DNA from 2 places in the Thioprofundum lithotrophicum genome. Region 1 is predicted to be linked to the other one. Evidence: riboswitches for the same ligand, from Rfam matches in the RefSeq annotation. Region 1 holds a riboswitch; the other holds the start of a gene.
The links. Region 1 has a riboswitch for cobalamin ahead of ACZ5BH_RS03425 (ribonucleoside-diphosphate reductase subunit alpha). Riboswitches for the same ligand answer to the same signal wherever they lie in the genome.
Positions count from the first base shown of each region.

Region 1 (11,623 bases):
CGGCCCATTGCAGGTTGAAGACGAAGCGGCGGTCGCCGCGCAGATCGGCGCGCACTGCCGGCAGCAGTTGCCAGCCGGACTCGCGCCAGGCGGCCCGATCCATCACGTAGGTGGTGCGCGGCGGGGCGTGGGCGGCGGCGTGTTCGGCCTGTTGCGAGAGCGGCCAGCCGACCAGCAGCGGCACGAGAACGAGCGCGAGCACCTGGCCGTGCCGGCGGTCGAAAGGCGCGATCCGCGCATGGCGGCGGTAGGCGATGCCGAGCAGGGCGGTCCAGGCCACGCCGAGCAGCAGGCTGGCCAGGGCGTCACTGGCCCACAGCAGGCCGAGATAGAGATCGGCGAAGGCAATCAGCCACAGCAGGAGGATGCACAGCAGGTACAGGGGCAGATGCCAGCGCGGCGGCAGGCCCCGCCCGGCAAGGATGGCGAGAAAGCCGTAGACCGCCACGGCCAGCATCAGGTTGCCGCCGGGCGTTCCGGGCAGGAAGGGGGGCATTGGCCCTCCGAAGCGGCCGGTATGGCGAGCCACCAGGGCGAACAGGAAGGTGACGCCGAAGGCCGCCAGCCAGTGCCACAGCGCCAGGCGGTGGCCCTGATGCAGCAGCAGGCCGGCGGTGAGCACCACGATGGCGGCCAGCAGGCGCGGATCGGCAAGGCCGGCCAGGAAGACCATCGCCCCCTCGAAGGGCGGCGAGCGCAGATCCTGCAGGCCGTTGTGCAGCAGCAGATCGAGGTTGTGCACCAGCGGCAGGCGATCCCCGTAATGGGCCAGCAGGGCGAAGCCGGCCGCGGCCACCAGCAGGATCAGGGCCAGCAGGGTCAGGCCGCGCACCTCGGGGTGGGTGGGCGAGACGATGGCCGCCGGCACTTCGCCCAGCACGGGATGGCGGCGGCTCCATTCCAGCGCCCGGGCCATGGCCCGCAGGGCCAGGGGTTGCAGCCACAGGTAGAACTGGCGGATCAGCCAGCCGCTGACGAACAGGGCCGCCAGCAGGCCCACCAGGAGCACGGTGAAGCGGCCGGCGAACTCCGAGGCCAGATCCAGCGAGGCGCCGAACACGAGCCCCGGCAGCAGGTAGGCGGGCGCCCAGAGGATCGCCGAGATCACGTTGACCAGCAGGAAGCGGCCGGCGGGCATCTCGAGCATGCCCGCCACGGCCGGAACCACCGCCCGCACCGGGCCGAAGAAGCGCCCGAACAGCACGCTCTTGCCGCCGTGGCGATGGAAGAAGGCCTCGCCCCGCATCAGCAGCTCGGGATGGCGGGAGAAGGGCCAGAAGCCGCGCAGGCGTTCCCGGTAGTGGTGCCCCAGCCAGTAGCTCAACCCGTCGCCGGCGATGGCGCCGAGGATGGCCGCCAGCAGGGTGGCGCCCAGCGGCATCACGTCCAGCGCCACCAGCGCGCCGAAGGCCACCATCAGCACCGCCCCCGGCACGAGGATCCCCACGAAGGCCAGCGACTCGCCGAAGGCCGTAAGGAACACCAGCCCCAGCGCGGTCAGCGGATGGGCCTGCAGCCAGTCGAACAGGGGGGTGAGATAGGCCGGTTCCATGGCTGCAGTATAAAGGGCCGAGTGTCTCCTTGGTTATCCGTCCCTCGTCCCTCGTCCCTCGTCCCCGTCGCGAAGCGTACGCTTCGCGACTAGTCCCAGCGCAGCGCCCCGCCGGTCTGGTATTCGGTCACGCGGGTCTCGAAGAAGTTCTTCTCCTTGCGCAGGTTGGCCTGTTCGTCCAGCCAGGGCAGGGCGTTGCGGGCGCCGGGGAAGGGTTCCTCGAAGCCGAGCTGGCGGGCGCGGCGGTTGGCGATGTAGCGGAACTGTTCCAGGTGATCCTCGGCCCGGTAGCCGAGGATGGGATCGCGCAGGATGTATTCGGCGTATTCGCGCTCGGCGTCGTGGGCCTCCTCCCACATGGCCTGCACGGCGGCGGGATCGGGGCGGATGGCGTTCTCCTCCATGATCTGCTTGCAGGTGCGGATGCCGAAGGCGCAGTGCAGCACCTCGTCGCGCATGATGTACTGGAGCTGCTCGGCGGTGCCGGTCATCAGGCCGCGCCGCTGCAGGGCGAAGATGGGCGAGAAGCCGTTGTAGAACCAGCCGCCCTCGAACACCGCGGCGAAGAAGACGTAGGCCAGCAGGAAGTTGTCGAGTTCCGCCGGGTCGCGCAGATCGATGTCGGCGCGCAGCACCGAGTCCAGGCGCCGGTTGGCGATGGCAATCTTGCGGTGGATGGCCGGCACCACCCGGTAGCGGTTGTAGATCTCGCCCTGATCGAGGCCGAGGGACTCGATGCAGTGCTGGTAGGTCCAGGTGTGCAGGGCTTCCTCGTAGACCTGCCGGGCCTGGTAGATCTGCAGCTCCGGCGCGCTCATCTTCTCCATCACCGCCAGGCCCACGTTGCGCATGGCCAGGATGTCGGCGGTGGTGAGGTAGGCCAGCACGTTTTCGTACACGTGCCGTTCTTCGGTGGTCAGGCGGTGATGGTAGTCCTGCACGTCGCGGCTCATGTTGATGTCCAGCGGCGTCCAGTGATTGCGGTTGGCGTTGAGAAAGAACTCCCAGGCCCAGGGATAGCGGAAGGGCGCGAGCTGGTTGATGTCGGTCTGCCCGTTGATCACCCGCTTGTCTTCCGCCCGCACCGGCGCCAGGGCCGTGGCCGGCGTGCTTGCCTCCTCGGGGGTGGCCGGCGGCGCGGGGTGGGCGGTGCCGCTGTCCTGCAGGGAAAGGGGATCGTCCCAGTTGAGCATGTTCGTGTCCTCGCGTGGTTGGATAGGGAATGCAGGCGGTGTCGGCAAGCGGCGGCTTGCCTCTTTGCGCTTTTCTCTGCCGTTCACTGACAGGCCTCGCAGTCGGGATCGTCGATGGCGCAGGCCCGGGGTGCGGCCGGTTCGCTGTTCTTCTCCACGTGGGTGGCGCCCAGGGTGCGCAGGTAGTAGGTGGTCTTGAGACCGCGCACCCAGGCCAGCTTGTAGAGGTTGTCGAGCTTGCGGCCCGAGGGTTCGGCCAGGTAGAGGTTGAGGCTCTGGGCCTGGTCGATCCATTTCTGGCGCCGGGCCGCGGCTTCCACCAGCCAGCGGGGATCGATCTCGAAGGCGGTGGCGTACAGGGCCTTGAGTTCGTCGGGTACCCGGTCGATGGGCTGCACGCTGCCGTCGTAGTACTTGAGATCGTTGACCATCACCTCGTCCCACAGGCCGCGCTCGCGCAGGGCTTCGACCAGGGCGGGATTGACCACCGTGAACTCGCCCGACAGGTTCGACTTGACATACAGGTTCTGGTAGGTGGGTTCGATGGAGGGGCTCACGCCGCAGATGTTGGCGATGGTGGCGGTGGGGGCGATGGCCAGCACGTTGCTGTTGCGCATGCCCACGCTGCGCACCCGCTCGCGCAACCCGTCCCAGTCGAGGCGGTGGCGGCGATCCACCTCCAGCAGGCCGCCGCGGGCCTCGGCCAGCCGATCCAGGGAATCGATGGGCAGGATGCCCTGGCTCCACAGGGAGCCCTCGAAGCTGGGATAGCGGCCCCGTTCGGCGGCCAGGTCACAGGAGGCGGCGATGGCGAAGTGGCTGACGAGTTCCATGCTGCGGTCGGCGAATTCCACGGCGTCCTCCGAGGCGTAGGGGATGCCCAGGCAGTGCAGGACGTCCTGGAAGCCCATGATCCCCAGACCCACCGGCCGGTGGCGCAGGTTGGCATTGCGCGCCTGGGGCACGCTGTACCAGTTGATGTCGATCACGTTGTCGAGCATGCGCATGGCGGTGCGCACGGTGGCCTCGAGCTTGTCCCGATCCAGTTCGCCGTCGGTAGTGAGATGATTCACCAGGTTCACCGAGCCGAGGTTGCACACGGCAATCTCGTCGTCGGACGTGTTGAGGGTGATCTCGGTGCACAGGTTGGAGGAGTGGACCACGCCCGCATGCTGCTGGGGCGAGCGCAGGTTGCACGGATCCTTGAAGGTGAGCCACGGGTGACCGGTCTCGAACAGCATGCCCAGCATCTTGCGCCACAGGTCCACCGCCGGCAGTTTGCGGAACAGGCGGATCTCGCCGCGCGCGGCCATGGCTTCGTATTCGGCGTAACGCTCGGCGAAGGCCTGGCCGGTGAGATCGTGCAGATCCGGCACTTCGTCGGGGGAGAACAGGGTCCATTCGCCTTCCTCGGCCACCCGCTGCATGAACAGATCCGGAATCCAGTGGGCGGTGTTCATGTCGTGGGTGCGGCGGCGCTCGTCGCCGGTGTTCTTGCGCAGTTCCAGGAAGTCCTCGATGTCGATGTGCCAGGTTTCCAGGTAGGCGCACACGGCGCCCTTGCGCTTGCCGCCCTGGTTGACGGCCACCGCCGTGTCGCTGGCCACCTTCAGGAAGGGCACCACGCCCTGGCTGGTGCCGTTGGTGCCCCGGATGTGGGCGCCCATGCCCCGCACCCGGGTCCAGTCGTTGCCGAGGCCCCCGGCGAACTTGGACAGCAGGGCGTTGTCGCGGATGGCGCTGTAGATGCCCTCGAGATCGTCGGGCACGGTGGTCAGGTAGCAGGAGGAGAGTTGCGGCCGCCGGGTGCCGGCGTTGAACAGGGTGGGCGTGCTGCTCATGAAGTCGAAGGACGAAAGCCGTTCGTAGAATTCGATGGCCCGCGCCTCGCGATCGATCTCCCGCAGGGCCAGGCCCATGGCCACGCGCATGAAGAAGGCCTGGGGCGGCTCGAAGCGCACCCCGTCGCGATGCAGGAAGTAGCGGTCGTAGAGGGTTTGCAGGCCCAGATAGGTGAACTGCCGATCCCGCTCGGGGCGCAGCGCCGCGGCCAGCCGTTCCAGATCGAAGCGGCCCAGTTCCTCGTCGAGCAGGCCTGCGTCGATGCCGCGCTGCACGTAGCGGGGAAACAGGTCGGCGTAGTCGGACTCGGCCGCCAGGCCGAGGAAGGCGGTGGCTTCCCGCCACAGGCGGTCGGCCAGCAGCCGGGCGGTCACCTGGCTGTAGGCCGGATGCTGCTCGATGAGGGTGCGCGCGTTCATCAGCAGCACTTCGTCCAGATCCGCCGCCGGCATGTCTTCGTAGAGGTTGCGCCAGGTGGCGTCCACGATGCGCGCCGCCGCTACGTCCGGCAGATCGGCGCAGGCCGCTTCCACCCGCTGCTGCAGGGCGGCCCGCTCGAGGATCACCGGCCGGCCGTCTTCCCCCTTCAGGCGGAGGCGGAAGTCAGCCAGATCGGCCTGTTGCGTCTCGCCCTCGCCGTGGGCGCGCCGTTCGGCCCGCTCGGCGCGGTAGAGCACGTAGGCGCGGGCCACCTTGTGTTCGCCGGCGCGCATCAGGGCCAGTTCCACCTGGTCCTGGATGTCCTCGATGTGCACGGTGCCGCCTTCGGGGCGGCGCCGGAACAGGCTTTCCACCACCTGGTCGGTGAGCCGCTCCACGGTTTCGTGGATGCGCGGCGAGCCGGCCGCCTGCCGGCCCTCCACCGCCAGGAAGGCCTTGGTGAGGGCCACCGCGATCTTGCTGCGGTCGAAGGCGGTGAGCTTGCCGTTGCGCCGGATCACCCGGGCCTGGCCGGCGGGCGTGTCGCGGCCCGGCGGGACGCTGGCCGGGGCCGGGGCGGGATCGGGAGTTTCGGTGGGAAATGTCGGGGTTTGCATGACGCCTCTCCTCGCGTTCGTTGTCGTCGGCGGCCTGCGGCAACGAACGGGGAAAGAGACGCAGGGCGGGCGCACCACGGCCCGGGGATCGGCTCTCGCCCCGTGCCTGTTGCGCGAAGGCCCGGGTGCGGATGCCGGCCTGCGGCATCCGTCTCCGGCAGGTCTTCGGACTCAGGGGCGGGCCGGAAACCGGCTGGCCTCGGGCGGCGACTTCCCGTCCTTGCGGACAGTGTCATGGTGCGCCCTCGTTCCCCAATACCGCTGCGCGTCAGTCCCGGATTCTCACCGGGTTCCCTTTTGGCGACCCCATATCTGGGCTCGCACCGGAGACAAGGCACAAGATACTGTGCTTTTTCGTAAATGGCAACATCACTTTGACAACACCGTCCTCCGGGGCCGGGGATCAGGCCGGCTCGATGGTGCCGAGGGTCTCGCCGGCGGTCTGGCGGGCGGTGGCGAGGAAGGCCTGCATCCAGGGGGTGTCGGCTTCGCCCTCGCGGCTTGCGGCCTGCAGGGTGCGCCAGATCCCTTGGGCGCCCAGGGGCCGGGAGACGATCACGCCCCGCGCCTCGGCCGCCTGCACCGCCCAGTGGGGCAGGGCGGCGACGCCTCGCCCGGCGGCCACGAGCTGGACGATCATCTCGGTCAGCTCGGTGGTGCGCCGCATCGGATGCACGCCGGCGGGGAACAGGAAGTGGCGGTACACGTCGAGCCGTTGCGGCGGTACCGGATAGGTGATGAGGGTTTCGGTGGCCAGATCCGCCGGTTCGATGTACGGCCGGACGGCAAGGGGATGGCGCGGGGGGAGGATCAGCACCCCCTCGAAGCGGAACAGGGGCGTGTAGCGCACGCCGGGGAGGGGTTCGGGATCGGAGGTGATCACCAGATCCAGATCGCCGCGCACCAGGGCCGGCAGGGGCTCGAAGTGGAAGGCCAGGCTCACGTCCAGTTCCACCTCCGGCCAGGCGGGCCGGTAACGCTCCAGGGTGGGCAGCAGCCAGTCGAAGCAGCTGTGGCATTCCAGGGCCATGTGCAGGCGGCCCGCCTGGCCGTCGCGGATGCGGCGCAAGTCGGCCTCGGCGCGGCGGATCTCGGGCAGCACCCGCTCGCCCAGCCGCAGCAGGCGTTCGCCGGCGGCGGTGAAACGCAGGCGCCGTCCCTGCCGGGCCAGCAGTTCCACGCCCAGCCGGCCCTCCAGCTCCCGCACCTGGTGGGAGAGGGCCGACTGGCTCACGTGCAGGTGTTCGGCGGCCCGCGCCAGGGTGCCGTGCTCGGCGATGGCGGCCAGGGTGCGCAGGTGGCGGATATCGATCATGGAAGAAATATATGAAAAATACTCAACAAAAACAAAAAATATTTGAGATTTACTAATTGTTAGCCCCGCGCCAGACTCCCGTTCCTCGGCCTGCAAGTCCACAAGGAGCGAACATGACCACGATTCACACTCTCGGCTATCCGCGGATCGGCGCGGATCGCGAACTGAAGAAGGCCCTCGAGGGCTACTGGCGCGGGGATCTGAACAGGGCGGCGCTGGAGAGCGCCGCCCGCGCGATTCGGCTGGCCGGCTGGCAGGCCCAGCGCGAGGCCGGGCTGGATTTCGTCAGCGTCGGCGACTTCTCGCTCTATGACCACGTGCTCGACACCAGCGCCATGCTCGGCGCGGTGCCGCCCCGTTTCGGCTGGCAGGGCGAGACGGTGGACATCGACACCCTGTTTCGCATGGCGCGCGGCCGGGCGCCTTCGGGGGCGCCGGCGCCTGCCTGCGAGATGACCAAGTGGTTCGATACCAACTATCACCATATCGTGCCGGAACTGCATGCAGACATGGCCTTCCGGCTGGCATCGTCCCGGCTGTTCGACGCGGTGGCCGAAGCCCGGGCCGAAGGGCATCGGGTCAAGCCGGTGTTGCTCGGGCCGCTCACCTGGCTGTGGCTGGGCAAGTGCCGGGACGGCGAGTTCGACCGGCTGGCCCTGCTGGATCGCCTGCTGCCGGTGTACGGCGAGATCCTGCAGCGGCTCGCTGCGCAGGGCGTGGAATGGGTGCAGATCGACGAGCCGATCCTGGTGCTGGATCTGCCCCGCGAATGGCGCGCGGCCTTCGAGGCGGCCTACAGCCGCCTGTCGGGCGCAGGCCCGAAGACCCTGTTGTGCACCTACTTCGGTGGGCTTGGGGACAATCTGCATCTGGCTTGTCATCTGCCGGTGGACGGGCTGCACGTGGATCTGGTGCGCGCGCCGGCGCAACTGGATGTGGTGCTCGACAAGCTGCCGGCCTGGAAGGTGCTGTCGCTGGGGATCCTCGACGGGCGTAACGTGTGGCGGGCCGATCCCGATCCCCTGCTGGCGCGGCTGCGTCCGGTGGCCGGACGCCTGGGTGATCGCCTGTGGCTCGCGCCGTCCTGTTCGCTGCTGCACGTGCCGCAGGATCTGGGGCGGGAGACGGGGCTGGACGCCGAGCTGCGGAACTGGCTGGCCTTCGCCCGGCAGAAGCTGGACGAGCTGCGGATCCTGCGCACCGCGCTGGATGCGGGCGAGGCGGCGGTGGCCGCCGAACTGACCGCGGCGCGCGCCGCGGCCAATGGCCGCCGTCATTCGGCCCGCATCCACCGCCCGGCGGTGGCCGAGCGGCTGGCGGCGGTCACCCCGGCGATGGCCTCCCGGCGCAGCCCCTTCGCCGTGCGCCATGCCCGCCAGCAGGCCTGGCTGAAGCTGCCGCCCTTGCCCACCACCACCATCGGCTCCTTTCCCCAGACCGCGGCCATCCGCGCCACCCGCCGCGACTGGCGGCGCGGGCAACTGGACGATGCCACCTATCGCCGGCGCATGCAGGCCGAGATCGCCGACGTGATTCGCCGCCAGGAGGCCCTGGGACTGGACGTGCTGGTGCACGGCGAGCCGGAGCGCAACGACATGGTGGAATACTTCGGCGAACAGCTCGGGGGCTTCGCCATCACCGAACACGGCTGGGTGCAGTCCTACGGCTCGCGCTGCGTGAAGCCGCCGATCCTGTACGGCGACGTGTTCCGCCCCGCGGCCATGACCGTGGACTGGATCCGCCATGCCCAGTCGCTGACCGAGCGGCCCGTGAAGGGCATGCTCACCGGCCCGGTGACGATCCTCAACTGGTCCTTCGTGCGTGACGATCAGCCGCGGCGGGAGACGGCCCGGCAGATCGCCCTGGCCCTGCGCGACGAGGTGCAGGATCTCGAGGCCGCGGGGATCCGGGTGATTCAGATCGACGAGGCGGCCCTGCGCGAGGGCCTGCCGCTGCGCCGGGGCGAATGGCAGGCCTATCTGGACTGGGCGGTGAACGCCTTCCGGCTCACCGCCGGCGGCGTGGACGACGGCACCCAGATCCACACCCACATGTGCTATGCCGACTTCCACGACATCCTGCCGGCCATCGCCGCCATGGATGCGGACGTGATCACCATCGAGACCGCCCGCTCCCACATGGAACTGCTGGAGGCGTTCCGCGACTTCGACTACCCCAATGCCATCGGTCCCGGGGTGTACGACATCCACTCGCCCAACGTGCCGACGGTGGAGGAAATCCATGCCCTGCTGCGCCGGGCCGCCGAACGGATCCCGCTGGAGCGGTTGTGGGTGAATCCCGACTGCGGCCTCAAGACCCGCGACTGGCCGGAGGTGGAAGCGGCGCTGGCGGCCATGGTGGCCGCGGCGCGGCGCATGCGGGAAGTGCAGATCTCAGGCGCGGCCTGAGGCGGCCCTGCCCACCTGCCGCCAGGCGCCCTCGCGCAGCCAGTCTCGCAGGGCGTCGGCGGGTTGGGGCCGGCTGAAGAGGTAGCCCTGCACCCGGTCGCAGCCCAGGGCACGCAGCCGTTCGAGGCCGAGCGGCTCTTCCACGCCCTCGGCCACCACCTGGTAATGGAGGTTGTGGCCCAGATCGATGATGGTGCGCACGATGGCCAGGTTGTTTTCCTCGGCCATGTCCATGACGAAGGACTTGTCGATCTTCAGTTCGTCGAAGGGCAGCTCGCGCAGATAGGCCAGGGAGGAGAAGCCGGTGCCGAAATCGTCGATGGCCAGGCGGATCCCCATGCCGTGCAGGCGGTTGAGCAGTTGCCGGGCGCGCTGCAGATCGTGCATCAGGGCGTTCTCGGTGATCTCCAGTTGCAGGCGGGTGGCGGGAAAATCGTGCTCCGCCAGCAGGGCGCCGATGGCGTCGGGCAGGGCGGTGTCCTGCAGGCACTGGGGCGAGAGGTTCAGGGACAGGATCAGATCCGGCGCCGGATCCTCCCGCAGGGCCTGTTGCAGCGACCAGACGGTGAGGGCATGGATGGTGCCGGTCTGTTCGGCCATGGGGATGAACTCGTCGGGCGCCACCCTGCCCAGCGCAGGATGCTGCCAGCGGGTCAGTACCTCGAGGGCCGCCGGCGCGCCCCGGCGCAAATCCAGCATGGGCTGGTAGTGCAAAAAGAGCTCTCCCTGTTCGATGGCGCTGCGCAACTCGCCCATCAGGCGCAGGCGGCGCACGCTGTGCGAGTCCTGCCCCGGATCGTAGAAGGCGAAGCCGCCGCTGCGCTTGGCCTGGTACATGGCCACGTCGGCATGCTGCAGCAGGGTGGCCGGATCCTCGCCGTGTTCCGGATACAGGGCGATGCCGATGCTGGCGCCGGCCTCGATGCGCACGCCCTCGATGTCGAAGGGCTGCTGCAACACCTGGTGGATGCGGCTGGCGCACACGGTGGCGCCGTGGCGATCGGTTTCCGGCAGCAGCATGGCGAATTCGTCGCCCCCCAGGCGGGCGATGGAGTCGTTCTCGCGCAGCGAGGCGCCGAGACGTTCTCCCACCTCTTGCAGCAGGCGGTCGCCGAAGTGATGGCCGAGCGTGTCGTTGACCTCCTTGAAGCGGTTGAGATCCATGAGGAACAGGGCGAAGGGCAGGCCATGGCGCTGGGCGGCGGAACGGGCCTGGCGCAGGCGGTCGAGCAGCAGGTTGCGGTTGGGCAGGCCGGTTAGCTCGTCGTGCAGGGCCTGATGCCGCAGGGCCTGGTTCTTTTCTTCCAGCCGCCGCGAGATTCGGGAAGAGAGAAACAGGGCCACCCACACGGCGATCCAGAGGATGGCGATCCCCGAGACGATCAGGCGGCTGCGCAGGGTGGAAGCGATGGGTGATTCGCCATAGGGTTCGAGGATCAGCAGTGCTGCCTGCGGCCTGTCGGGCAGAGGGGTTTGCACCCACAGATAGTCGCCGCCGGGGAAGTTCTCGTGTCCCGCTTGCGTGGTCGCCGGCAACGCGGTTGCTCCGTGCCGGGCGACGATGGCCCGCAACAGCGGTTCTTCGCTGCCGGGTTCGGCCGCGACGACCGGCGCATGGCCGCCTGCCTTCCACAGCAGGACGGTGTGCGAGGGAGCCAGTTGCTTGCGTAACCGTTCCAGCAGCCGAGGATCCGGCGCCTCCGTGGCCTCGGCGAGGCGGTCGGCAATTTCCGCTCCGAAATGGTTCAGCAGTTCCAGCCGCTTCTGCACGTCGGCGTTCTGGGTGAGCCAGTAGGCCAGCACCCCATACACCAGCAGGGCCAGCATGGTGACGCCCACCACGGCGCCCAGAAGCTGACTGGAAACCCGCATCGCTGGCCCGGCTCAGTCCTGCCGGGTGGCGCAGGTGCTGATTCCGGTCAGGGCATAGAGCGGACAGAAACGGACGAGGGCCACGACGAGGTTGATGACACCGAACGCGCCGAGAACGAAACGGCTGATCGGATCCGGGATCAGTTGGGCGTCGATGAAGCCCAGGTAGATCATGCTCAGGCTGAGAAGGATCCGGATGAATTGATCGAGGCGCCCGATGTTGGGAATGGCAAGACGTCTGCGCATGGCACTTCTCCGGCGGATCGGTGTGGTCAAGTGGCCGGTGGCAGGCGTTTGTTCTTGTGCTTGTTGCCCCCCACGAAACCGTGTTGGGCCACGGGGTCGGGGTGGCCGGGTATTGGCTTGTTGTTTGTAGGGACTATAGACGAGGGGCGAAGAAACCG
Region 1 covers NZ_AP042379.1:717,630-729,252, reverse strand. Annotated here, with positions in the region: gene ACZ5BH_RS03435 (DedA family protein) at 1-1,552, opposite strand, end outside; gene ACZ5BH_RS03430 (ribonucleotide-diphosphate reductase subunit beta) at 1,642-2,745, opposite strand; gene ACZ5BH_RS03425 (ribonucleoside-diphosphate reductase subunit alpha) at 2,829-5,624, opposite strand; cobalamin riboswitch at 5,764-5,967, opposite strand; gene ACZ5BH_RS03420 (LysR family transcriptional regulator) at 6,028-6,939, opposite strand; gene metE (5-methyltetrahydropteroyltriglutamate--homocysteine S-methyltransferase) at 7,053-9,347, shown strand; gene ACZ5BH_RS03410 (putative bifunctional diguanylate cyclase/phosphodiesterase) at 9,333-11,219, opposite strand; gene ACZ5BH_RS03405 (YgaP family membrane protein) at 11,232-11,465, opposite strand.

Region 2 (11,623 bases), 1.4 Mb from region 1:
GCGTGTCTTCCTCCCGGAACCCGCGGCCGCCACCCAATCGCCGGAAACCGCCTGAGCCGGGCCAGCCGCGTGCAACACCGTGAGGCATCGCCATTCCCAATCACGCCAAGTCATTGAAAATGTGAGGAAACGGGAAACCGCATTTGCCGTTCCCGGGTTTGGATGGACTTTTTCAACCGCCTGTTAGAACCATTCGCCTATGGCGGGTGCAATATGCCTGACCCGCAGGAAACCCGCTACAATCACTTGAAGCCACAAACGGATTTGTGCTTCCATTTCCTCGACCTGGGCAGCCGCAGCAAAACCATGAAGATTCTCATCGCCGACGATCACACCCTCTTCCGGGAAGGCCTGCACTACACGCTCCAGAACCTCGCCGACAACGTGGAGATCCTCGAAGCCAGCAACGGCAACGAGGCGGTGCAGATGGTGCGCCACTATCCGGATCTGGATCTGGTCCTGATGGATCTCGACATGCCCGGGCTCGATGGCTACAACGGCCTCATCCAGCTCCGGCAGGACTATCCCGAACTCCCGGTGGCCATCGTCACCGCCTCGGAATACGAACAGGACATGCTGCGGGTGCTCGAATGCGGGGCGGCCGGCTACATTCCCAAGTCGTCCAGCAGCAAGGAGATGCTCGAGGCGATCCGCCAGATCCTCGATGGCGACGTCTACGTGCCCGACCTGGCCGCCAGCTCCGGCACCTTCCACATCCGCAAGGGCATGCAGGGGGGCATCCAGCCCGGCCTGAATCCGCCACCGGGCCTGGAGAAATACCATCTCACCCCCCGCCAGCGCGAAGTCCTGACCCTGATGTGCCGGGGGCTGTCCAACAAGAGCATCGCCAACGAACTGGGCATGGCCGAGGGCACGGTGAAGATCCACGTCACGGCCATTCTCAAGGCCATGAATGCCAGCAACCGCACCCAGGCCGTGATCATGGCCCGCGAGGCCGGGCTGCTGGTCTGACAGGCGGCTGAAAAGCCTTCTCCGGGCTTTTCAACAACCTCTCAAGCGCAGCGGTGCCGCCAACAAGGCCGCCCACTCAGTCGGTTTCGGCCACCGCCGTCTCGCTTTCCCGTTCACCGCCTTCCTCCTGCCTGCGGCTCTGTACATGCTTGAGAAAGGCCCGCAGGCGGGCCGGCTGCACCGGCTTGTGCAGCACACGGTAATCACCGCTTTCCGCCTCGCCCGGCCGCACTGCGGTATCGCCGGTGATCAGAATCGCCGGCACCTTGACCCCCAGTTGCGCCTCGATCCGCTTGAGGGCCTCCACGCCGTTGATGTCGCCGCGCAAACGGTAATCGGAAATGATCGCATCCGGCGGGGAATCCTGTTCGGCCAGCGCGGCCTGGGCCTCGTCCAGCGAGCGGGCCATGATCACCTTGCAGCCCCAGCCTTCGAGCAGCACCTGCAGGGCCTCGAGCACCGAAGTCTCGTCGTCGATGATCAGCACCTGCAGGGCCTGCAGATCCCGCTGGAACTCCGGCAGCACGGGCGCTTCCGGCCGCCGCCGCAGACGGCGCTCGCACAGGGGCACGTGCACCGAGAACACCGATCCCTGCCCCGTCGCCGACTCCAGCTCGATCTCGTGATTCAGCAGGCGGGCGATGCGCGCCACGATGGCCAGCCCCAGGCCCAGCCCCTTGCTCTGCTGGCGTTCGGGATTGTCCACCTGGAAGTATTCGTCAAAGATGTTCTCCTGCTCCTCGGGCGGAATCCCGATGCCGGTGTCGGCCACCCGGATGATCACCTCGCCATCGCGGATCTCCCGGGACAGGGTGATGCGCCCGGACTCGGTATAGCGGATGGCATTGGTCACGAAATTGCGCAACACCCGCTCGAGCAGGATGCCGTCGCTGCGTACCAGCACGTCGCCGCAGTCCTCCACCACGAACTCCAGCCCCTTGGTCTCCGCCTCGGGCCGGTGATCGTTTTCGATGCGCTGGAACAGGGTGCACAGGGGCACGTTCTCCACCTGCGGCTGCAGCACTCCCGAGTCAAGCTTGCTGATGTCGAGCAGGGCATTGAACAGGTTCTCCAGCGCCGCCACCGCCGAGCGCATCTTGGAAACGATGTCCTTCACTTCCTTGTACTGGATACGTTCGGCGAGCGCGCCGGAGAGCAGGGTGAGCGCATGCAGGGGCTGGCGCAGATCGTGACTGGCCGCCGCCAGGAAGCGGGACTTGGAAATGTTGGCCCGTTCGGCGGCCTCCTTCTCCGTGGTCAGCCGCGAAATGGCCTCCAGATTGTCGAAGCGCAGGACCGCCGATTCGAGAAAGACCTGATTGACGTTACGGCCCAGATAGACGAAGACCAGGTAGTAGAGCACCAGCATCACGGACATGACCATGTGCACCATGTCGCCCACCGTGGCCAGGCGCAGCAGCAGGGGCAGCATCAGCAGGCTGAAGAAACCGTAATAGGTGGGCAGATGCATGGCCAGAAAGGTCATCGAGCCGGAACCGATGCTCACCAGCACGATGACCAGAAAGGCCTGGTAGATACCCCCGTCGGGCACATAGAAGAGCCAGCCGGCCAGCCCCCACAACAGCCCCGACGCGAGACTGGCGGCGGTGAACAGGTGCTGCCAGCGATCCAGTTGCCGCTCGGGCTCGGGGTCCTTCCAGTACCGGCGGCAGATGATCACCCGGAAGGTCAGCAGCACGAACATCGCCGCCAGCCAGCCCAACAGGGCCACCCGGGAAACCCCGCTCTGCCACATCACCAGCACCACCAGCAGGGTGTTGATGTAACCGACCACGTAGATGGCCTGGGCGTTCTTGTACAGGGTGCGCAGCTGGACCGCGCGGATGCGATCGTCCGGCCGGGGGCCGAACAGGGTATCGAGAACACTCATGCCTTTCCCTCCCCAGGGATCCCGCCGCCCCCTCGTGCCGGGCACCGGCCCGGCAGGGGTTCTTGCGTCATGATGCCGTCTTCCCTTTGGCTATGCGGAGTCAACCGTTGCCCTGCAGCACGGCATGGGCCGTGGACACCTTCTCCAGCCAGTTGAACAGGGGCAGCCAGTCGAGCTTGTCCTGCTCCACGCGCCGATCCCACATCTCGTGGATCCCCACGCCCCGCTCGAAGGCGTGCACATAGTTCTGGGTATCGCGCAGGGTGGTGAGGAAGGGCAGTTGCAAGGTGTTGAGAAACCGCTCGAGCGACTTGTAGACGAGGGTGTTGCGCCGGGTGCGATTGGCCAGCACGCCGACCCGCACGCCCCGGCTGCGCACCTTGCCCACCAGCAGCAGATCGCGGATGAAGCCGGTCGCCGAATGAATGTCGATGGGCGAAGGCAGCACCGGAATGAGGATCGTGTCCACCTGCTGCACAAAGCCCGGCAGATCGCGCGCCGCCACGCCCGCCGGGGCATCGAGGATCACCCGCTCGGTGCCGGGCGGCACCCGCAGCTGCCAGGCCCGCGTGGCGTTCACCGCCTGGCGCTGATGGGCATTCACCCCATGGATTTCCGGCCGGTCGGCCGGTCGCAGCTTCAGCCAGCGGCTGGCCGACCCCTGCGGATCGTGATCCATCAGCGCGGTCCGGAAACCCTGGCTGGCATAGAGGCTGGCCAGATTGGTGGCCACGGTGGTCTTGCCACATCCCCCCTTGGCGTTGACGACCAGAATGCGTTGCATGCCTCTCACCATTCCCGATGAACATGATTCCCCGACTTCAATTAAAGCAGAGAATGGACTCCAGCGCAGATTGTCCCCCTTTTCCCGCCACCCTGCACTGTGACATTGGTATTACCAACGGCCTGCCAAAGCCGTCCCTGCACAATCACTATATCTGGTACCACCCATCTGCAATTGACACAAATCATTGACTCGCTCCGGCCCTTGTCCCAAAATGCGCGCCTGATCGGATCCGGTGGCCGCCACCGGATCCCCGACGCCAGGTGCCCCGCTTCCCGCCGGAAGCGGGGTGAAACGGGAAGCCGGTGCGCTGCCACGTGTAGCAAGTCCGGCGCTGCCCCCGCAACGGTAGGTGAGTCAGGCTGCGTCACAACGCCACTGCGGTCTTTCCGCGGGAAGGCGACGCCAGCCGGGACACAACGTCCACTCACGAGCCCGGAGACCGGCCTGGCGTCGCTATCGGGTGTGCCGCGGAGGGCGGCGCCACGACCGGAAAAGCCAGCCTCTTCCCGTCCTCGTCCTCCTCCGTGGCTCGCAGTTGCCAACGCGCGCGGGTGTGCGCCAAGCCCTGAGGAACGAACCATGAACAAACCAACCGGCCTGCTGTCCGGCCTGCTCCTGACCCTGCCCCTGGCCCAGGCGGCCATCGCCGCCGACACCGCCGACACCGTCATCGTCACCGCGACCCGCACGGCCCAGACCGTGGACGACTCCCTGGCCTCGGTGAGCGTCATCACCCGCGAGGACATCGAGGCCAGCGGCGCCCAGGACGTGATCGACCTGCTGCGCCTGCAGGCCGGCATCGACGTGGCCCGCAACGGCGGCCCCGGCACCACCACCAGCGTGTTCCTGCGCGGCACCGGCAACAACCAGACACTGGTGCTGATCGACGGCATGCGCGCCGCCTCCGCCACCACCGGCAGCTTCGCCTGGTCCAAGCTCGACCTGGCCGACGTGGAACGCATCGAGATCGTGCGCGGCCCCAACGCCAGCCTCTACGGCTCCGACGCCATCGGCGGGGTGATCCAGATCTTCACTCGCCGCAATCGCCATGCCTATATCCGCGCCCGCATCGGCAGTTACGAAAGCAAGCAGGTCGAAGCCGGTTTCGGCGGTGGCGAGCGCGTGAAGTACAGCCTCAACGTCGCCAGTCGGGCATCCGAAGGCTTTTCGGCCATCACCGACCCGACCAGTTTCTCCTATGACCCGGACGACGATGGCTATCGCCAGCGCAGCGCTTCGGGTGATCTGCGTTTCGATCTCGGAAAAAAGGCCGATCTGACGCTCAGCGGCTGGTACAGCGACGGCTACACCGAATATGACCAGGGCATCAACAACAGCACCAATGCCACCCTCGACGCGCGGCTAGTCCACCGCACCACCGCCCGCTGGCAACAGACCTTGCGCCTCGGGTGGGCCGCAGACGACGTGGATACCGAATCGTCCTACCCCTCCTTCATCCGCACCCGGCGCTGGACTGCCGACTGGCAGCACGACATCACCCTTGGCGAATCGGCCCTGCTGAGCCTGGGCCTCAATACCATTCGCGACCGGGCCGAGAACATCGACACCGGCGCCGGCAGTACCGTCTTCGATGAATCCCGCGACAGCAACGCCGCCTATGGTCTGCTGCAGACCACTGTGGGTCGGCACGACTTCCAGCTCAGCGCCCGGGTGGACGACTACGACACCTTCGGCACCCATACCACCGGCAACGCCGCCTGGGGCCTGAACACCACGGATGCCCTGCGCCTGACCGCCTCCGCCGGCACCGGCTTCCGGGCGCCGACCCTCAACGAGCTGTATCACCCCGGTTTCTTCGGCTTCTACGCCGGCAACCCCAACCTGAAACCCGAAACCTCGCTCAATCTGGAACTGGGCCTGCGCTACCGTCCCGCAACGGGACAACGCGTGACCCTCAATGCCTACCGCAACACCATCGAGGACCTGATTGCCTACCAAGGCACCAACAGCCAGGCCATCAACGTCAGCCGCGCCCGGATCGACGGTCTGGAACTGACCTGGCAATGGCAGCGGCCCCGCTGGGCCCTGCAGGCCACCGCCACCCTCCAGAAAGCCATCGACACGGACACCGGACAGGATCTGCTGCGCCGAGCCCGGGAGAAGGCCTCGCTCGCCTACCAGCGCCAGACCGCCAGCGGTGGTCAATACGGCATCGAATGGCTGTTCGTCGGCAAGCGGCATGACTACGGCAACGTGGTCCTCGATCCCTACCACCTCGTCAACCTCTCGGCCCGCACCCCGCTGGACACGGGATTGTGGCTGGAAGGACGTATCGAAAACCTGCTGGCCACCGACTATGAACTGGTTTCCGGCTACGGCACGGCGGGCCTGACGGCCTGGGTCGGCGTGAAGTACGACTTCGGCGGCTGACATGAACGCCGGGCCGGCAGCGCGGCTTTGGTGGGGGCTGGGCCTCTCCCTGGCCCTGCATGCCGGGCTGCTCGGCCTGGCACGCCCCCCCCTGCCGGAACTGGCCTTCCGCGAATCCCTGCCCAGCATGGCGGTGGTGATCGAAGGCCAACGGCCCACGCCACAACCTCCGGCGCCGGCATCGCCAACCGGCGAACCATCGCGGCAGACAAGGGCTGAGGCGAAGACGCGCCCGCCGGCAAACGAGGCCGCGCTGCCGCAGCCCATGCGCGCCTCGGCAAAGCCGCCAACGGCCGCGCGCGCCGCTGCGCCCCATGCCGAAACGCCCCGGCGCGCGGCCCGCAGTCAGACGCCCGCCGCCGCGCAGCCGCCCGAGGACGCGAAACCGCCACCGGCGCTGAACCGCGCCCGGATCGTGGCACGTCTGCAAGATGAAGTGCGGGCCCGGTTTACCTATCCTCCCCTGGCCCGCCGGCGCAACATCCAGGGCCGGGTGCTGCTGGGCTTCGGCATCGACGGCACGGGGACGATTCACAATGTTCGGATCATGCGCAGCTCCGGCCACGCCATTCTCGATCTGGCCGCCGAGCGCGCCATCCGCCGTCTGCATCGGGTACAGTGGTATCCGGCCGCCAGCGGCGGACAGGCCACCGAAATCGAACTGCCGGTGGAATACCGGCTCATCCCGGAACGAGGAACCTGACCATGGGACACCGCCTTTCGAAAATCTACACTCGCACCGGCGACAAGGGCACCACCGGCCTCGGCGACGGCAGCCGGGTGGACAAGGACGACATCCGCGTGGAAGCCTTCGGCACCGTGGACGAACTCAACAGCGTGGTGGGCATGGTGCTGGCCTGTGATCTGCCCGCCAACGTCCGCGACTGTCTCGAAGCGGTGCAGCACGACCTGTTCGATCTGGGCGGCGAGTTCAGCACCCCGGGCCGCACCGCCCTGCCCCAGGACTATGTGGACCGGCTGGAACGGATCCTCGACGACTTCAACGCCGACCTCCCCCGCCTCAAGGAATTCATCCTCCCCGGCGGCGGCCCCGCCGCCGCCACCTGCCACCTGGCCCGCACCGTCTGCCGCCGCGCCGAACGCCGCGCCATCGCCCTGGCCCGCGAATCCGACGTGAACCCCGTGGCCCTCGCCTACCTCAACCGCCTCTCCGATCTGCTGTTCGTCATCGCCCGCGTCCTCGCCCGCCACGAACGCGGCAGCGAAGTGCTCTGGGAGCCCGGCCGCAACCGGCAATAGCCGGAACATCCAATCCGCCCGGGTACGCGGCGCTACCCGGCGCAGATCCGGCCCCTCTCATTCGTCCCAGATCGACCGGCCAATGGCAGAATTGACCGCGTTGTGGATGCTGTAGACGTGATCCTTGTTGATGGCCGGTCTGGCGTAGTCCAGGTAACCGTGGCGCATGAGGGTCAGGATGCCTTCGGCGAGGGTGAGATTGACCGCCTCGAAGGATTTGTCGAAGGGCGGGCCGCCGTTGCGGGCGCGGTCATGAGCCTCGAATTCCCAGTCGTGGATGAGATAGGCCGGGCCGTATTCCCAGGGGGAGTAGCCGGGCAGGCCCTGGGCCAGGCGGGGGATGCTGCCGCCGTCGGTGGTCATGGCTTCGGGCTGGATGATCTCGATGACGTTGCCCTGCCTGTCCCGGCGCTCGTAGCGAAAGGGATCGTCGGGATCGGGCGCGTATTCGAACAGATCGGGGCCGATCCACTGCAGGCGGAAGTGACCGAGGAAACGGCCGGTATTCAGGGAATTGATGAATCGATCGCGAATACGGCGAAAGCGTTTCTGAACGGTATTGGGTGCGGGCATGGCATTCTCCCTGGGAAAGATCGGTCTGCCCTCTCACCATAGACCGTGCACGCGGCTCCCGCAAAAGGAAACGGGCGCCGCTGGCGCCCGTTTCCCCGGTCATGGCTGATGGCGTGATCAGACCAGCATGGGCACGATGAGCAGCGCCACGATGTTCATGATCTTGATCAGCGGGTTGATGGCCGGGCCGGCGGTGTCCTTGTAGGGGTCGCCCACGGTGTCGCCGGTGACCGCGGCCTTGTGGGCGTCGGAACCCTTGCCGCCGTAGTTGCCGTCCTCGATGTATTTCTTGGCGTTGTCCCAGGCGCCGCCGCCGGTGGTCATGGAGATGGCCACGAACAGGCCGGTGACGATGGTGCCGATCAGCACCCCGCCCAGGGCCTCCACGCCGAGCACCCAGCCGACCAGGATGGGCACCAGCACCGGCAGCAGGGAGGGCACGATCATCTCCTTGATGGCGGCGATGGTGAGCATGTCCACGGCCTTGGAATAGTCGGGCGTCTGGGTGCGGTCCATGATGCCCGGCATTTCCCGGAACTGGCGGCGCACCTCGTTGACGATCCCGCCCGCGGCCCGGCCCACCGCTTCCATGGCGAAGGCGGCGAACAGGTAGGGAATCAGGCCGCCGATGAACAGACCGATGATGATCATGTGGTTGGACAGGTCGAAGGTGACATGCCCGCTGCCCACGTTGGTCAGGGCGTGGGTGTAGTCGGCGAACAGCACCAGGGTGGCCAGGCCGGCGGAGCCGATGGCATAGCCCTTGGTCACGGCCTTGGTGGTGTTGCCCACGGCGTCGAGCGCATCGGTGGTGTTGCGCACCTCCGAGGGCAGATCCGCCATCTCGGCGATGCCGCCGGCGTTGTCGGTGATGGGGCCGTAGGCGTCCAGGGCCACGATGATGCCGGTCATGGAGAGCATGGCGGTGGCCGCCACGGCGATGCCGTAGAGGCCGGCCAGCTCATGGGCGCCCCAGATGGAGGCGCACACGGCCAGCACCGGCAGGGCGGTGGACTTCATGGAGATGCCCAGGCCGGCGATGACGTTGGTGCCGTCACCGGTGGTGGAGGCTTCGGCAATGCGGCGCACCGGCGCGAACTCGGTGGCAGTGTAGTACTCGGTGATCACCACCATGGCCACGGTGAGCGCCAGGCCGATGAGCGAGGCGCCATAGAGCTGGTTGACGCTGTAGGGCAGGTTCTCGCCCATCATGCTGTCGGTGATGAAGTAGAAGGCGATGGCCGAGAGCACGGCCGAGGCGATGGCGCCGCGGTACAGGGCGCCCATGATCTTGCCGCCTTCCTTGATGCGCACGAAGAAGGTGCCGATGATGGAGGCGATGATGGACGCCCCGCCAAGCACCAGCGGATAGACGACGGCGGTGGCACCGGCGTCCTTGAGCACCATGCTGCCGAGGAACATGGTGGCGACGATGGTCACCGCGTAGGTCTCGAACAGGTCGGCGGCCATGCCGGCGCAGTCGCCCACGTTGTCGCCCACGTTGTCGGCAATCACCGCCGGGTTGCGGGGATCGTCTTCGGGGATGCCGGCTTCCACCTTGCCGACGATGTCGGCGCCCACGTCGGCCCCCTTGGTGAAGATGCCGCCGCCGAGCCGGGCGAAGATGGAGATCAGGGAGCCGCCGAAGGCCAGGCCCACCAGCGAGTGCACCGAATCCTCGACCCCCATGGATTCGAGGATGGCGTAATACCCTGCGACCCCGAGCAGAGCCAGCCCCACCACCAGCAGACCGGTGATCGCGCCGCCCTGGAAGGCCACGGACAGGCCCGCCTGCACGCCGTTCCTGGCCGCCTCGGCGGTGCGCGAGTTGGAGCGGACCGAGACGTTCATGCCGATGAAGCCGGCCAGCCCGGAGAACACGGCGCCAATGACGAAACCAAGCGCGGTGGCGGTGTTGAGGGCGAACAGGATCAATACGGTGAGGATGATGCCCACCAGGCCGATGGTCATGTACTGCCGTTTGAGATAGGCCGAGGCGCCCTCCTGAATCGCCTTGGCGATCCGCTGCATCTCATCGTTGCCCTGGGGCAGGCTGAGAATGCGGAACGCGGTGATGATTCCGTACAGGATGGCCGCGCCTGCGGCGACAAGTGCAAACACCAAACCCTCTGACATAGGTTCCCCCCGATTGAGATGTTGGAATGCAATTGGCGACCAATGCTACGCCAAAAGTTTCCGAACGGATATTGTGTCTTTTTATCCGGCCATGGATTCACCTGATATTAGAACGGGTCGCAAAATGGCGCCAGAACGACAGGCTAACGAATTGATCGGAATGGATTTTTGGTTACCATCCCGGCCGTGTTCAGGCGCTTTCCGGCCCGCTTCGGCGTGCATTGAACAACAAACTCCATTAGCAGGTGTTGATACAGATCAACCTGACAGTGCTGCCGCAGGGGCTTGGCCTGCCTCCGTGACTCCTCTATTCTTGCCCGCCTTCCGTTCGGGTTTCACTCAATCAATCAAGGAAACAGCCAGCATGAAATCCCCCGTGGTCATCATCGGTCTTGGCGAGATGGGCGGCGTGTTCGCCCGCGGCCTGCTGCGGCTCGGTCATCCGGTCTATCCCGTGACCAGGGAAATGGACCCCGCCGCCGAGGCGGACGCGCTGCCCCCGCCGGAACAGGTACTGGTGGCGGTGGCGGAAAAGGATCTGCATCCCACCCTGGCGCGGCTGCCGGAAGCCTGGCGCGACCGGGTGGCCCTGTTGCAGAACGAGTTGCTGCCGCGGGACTGGCAGGCACATGGGCTCGACCATCCCACCGTCATCTCGGTGTGGTTCGAAAAGAAGCCGGGACAGGAATTCAAGGTGCTGATCCCTTCGCCGGTCCACGGGCCGGGCGCCGGCCTCCTGGTGGCGGCCCTGGCCCGCCTCGGCATTCCAGCCCGCGAGGTGGACAGTGCCGCGGCGATGGAATACGAGCTGGTGCGCAAGAACGTCTACATTCTCACCACCAACATCGCCGGACTGGTGACCGAAGGGACGGTGCAGGAACTGTGGCAAACACACCGCGAGCTGGCCACGCGGGTCGCCCACGAAGTGATGGACATCCAGGCCACGCTGGTGGAAGGGCCGCTGGATCGGGATCGGCTCCTGGCCGGACTGGTGGAAGGCATCGAAGGCGATCCGCAACACCAGTGCATGGGCCGCTCGGCCCCGGCAAGGCTGGAGCGCGCCCTGCGTCAGGCCGACGAAGCCGGCCTCGCGGTTCCCGAGCTGCGCCGCATCGCCGAAGACATCGGCAATTAGATGGCTGTTCCCAATGCCGCATTACTTTAGCAGGCTGTTGAAAAAGCCCATCCGTGGGCTTTGTGCATGTAGCGAGCAAAGAGCTGGCATTCGGAACAACTATTGAACGTCTCAAAATTGTGCTGGCACAAACGGAGTCGGTGTGTGACGGTGTAGGCCGGCTCAAGCGCAGCGGAGCCGGCAAAAATCGTGTCGTCCCAACATGGCGGCTCCGCTACGCTTGAGCCGCCCTACGGACGGGAGGGAAAACCATTTTGAGACAATTAAATCTAGTGCAAGGAACAAGAGACGAAGCAAAAAGCGTCGGCCGATGATCCCGAAACCGACCTCGCCACACACTCCTTGTGCCGGCCTCAGTCGACAATCGATTCCGACGCGATCTTGTGGATGGCCAGATCGGCGCCCTGGTATTCCTCTTCCTGGGTCAGGCGGATGCCGACGATCGCCTTGAGCAGGCCATATACGGCGAAACCGCCGA
Region 2 covers NZ_AP042379.1:2,093,563-2,105,185, reverse strand. Annotated here, with positions in the region: gene ACZ5BH_RS09955 (ABC transporter ATP-binding protein) at 1-55, shown strand, start outside; gene ACZ5BH_RS09950 (response regulator) at 307-972, shown strand; gene ACZ5BH_RS09945 (sensor histidine kinase) at 1,049-2,863, opposite strand; gene ACZ5BH_RS09940 (nucleotide-binding protein) at 2,964-3,647, opposite strand; cobalamin riboswitch at 3,892-4,112, shown strand; gene ACZ5BH_RS09935 (TonB-dependent receptor domain-containing protein) at 4,230-6,041, shown strand; gene ACZ5BH_RS09930 (energy transducer TonB) at 6,043-6,744, shown strand; gene ACZ5BH_RS09925 (cob(I)yrinic acid a,c-diamide adenosyltransferase) at 6,747-7,301, shown strand; gene ACZ5BH_RS09920 (hypothetical protein) at 7,359-7,874, opposite strand; gene ACZ5BH_RS09915 (sodium-translocating pyrophosphatase) at 7,992-10,010, opposite strand; gene ACZ5BH_RS09910 (ketopantoate reductase family protein) at 10,375-11,145, shown strand; gene ACZ5BH_RS09905 (ammonium transporter) at 11,499-11,623, opposite strand, start outside.
Region 2: another riboswitch for cobalamin. It lies ahead of ACZ5BH_RS09935 (TonB-dependent receptor domain-containing protein); the one in region 1 lies ahead of ACZ5BH_RS03425 (ribonucleoside-diphosphate reductase subunit alpha).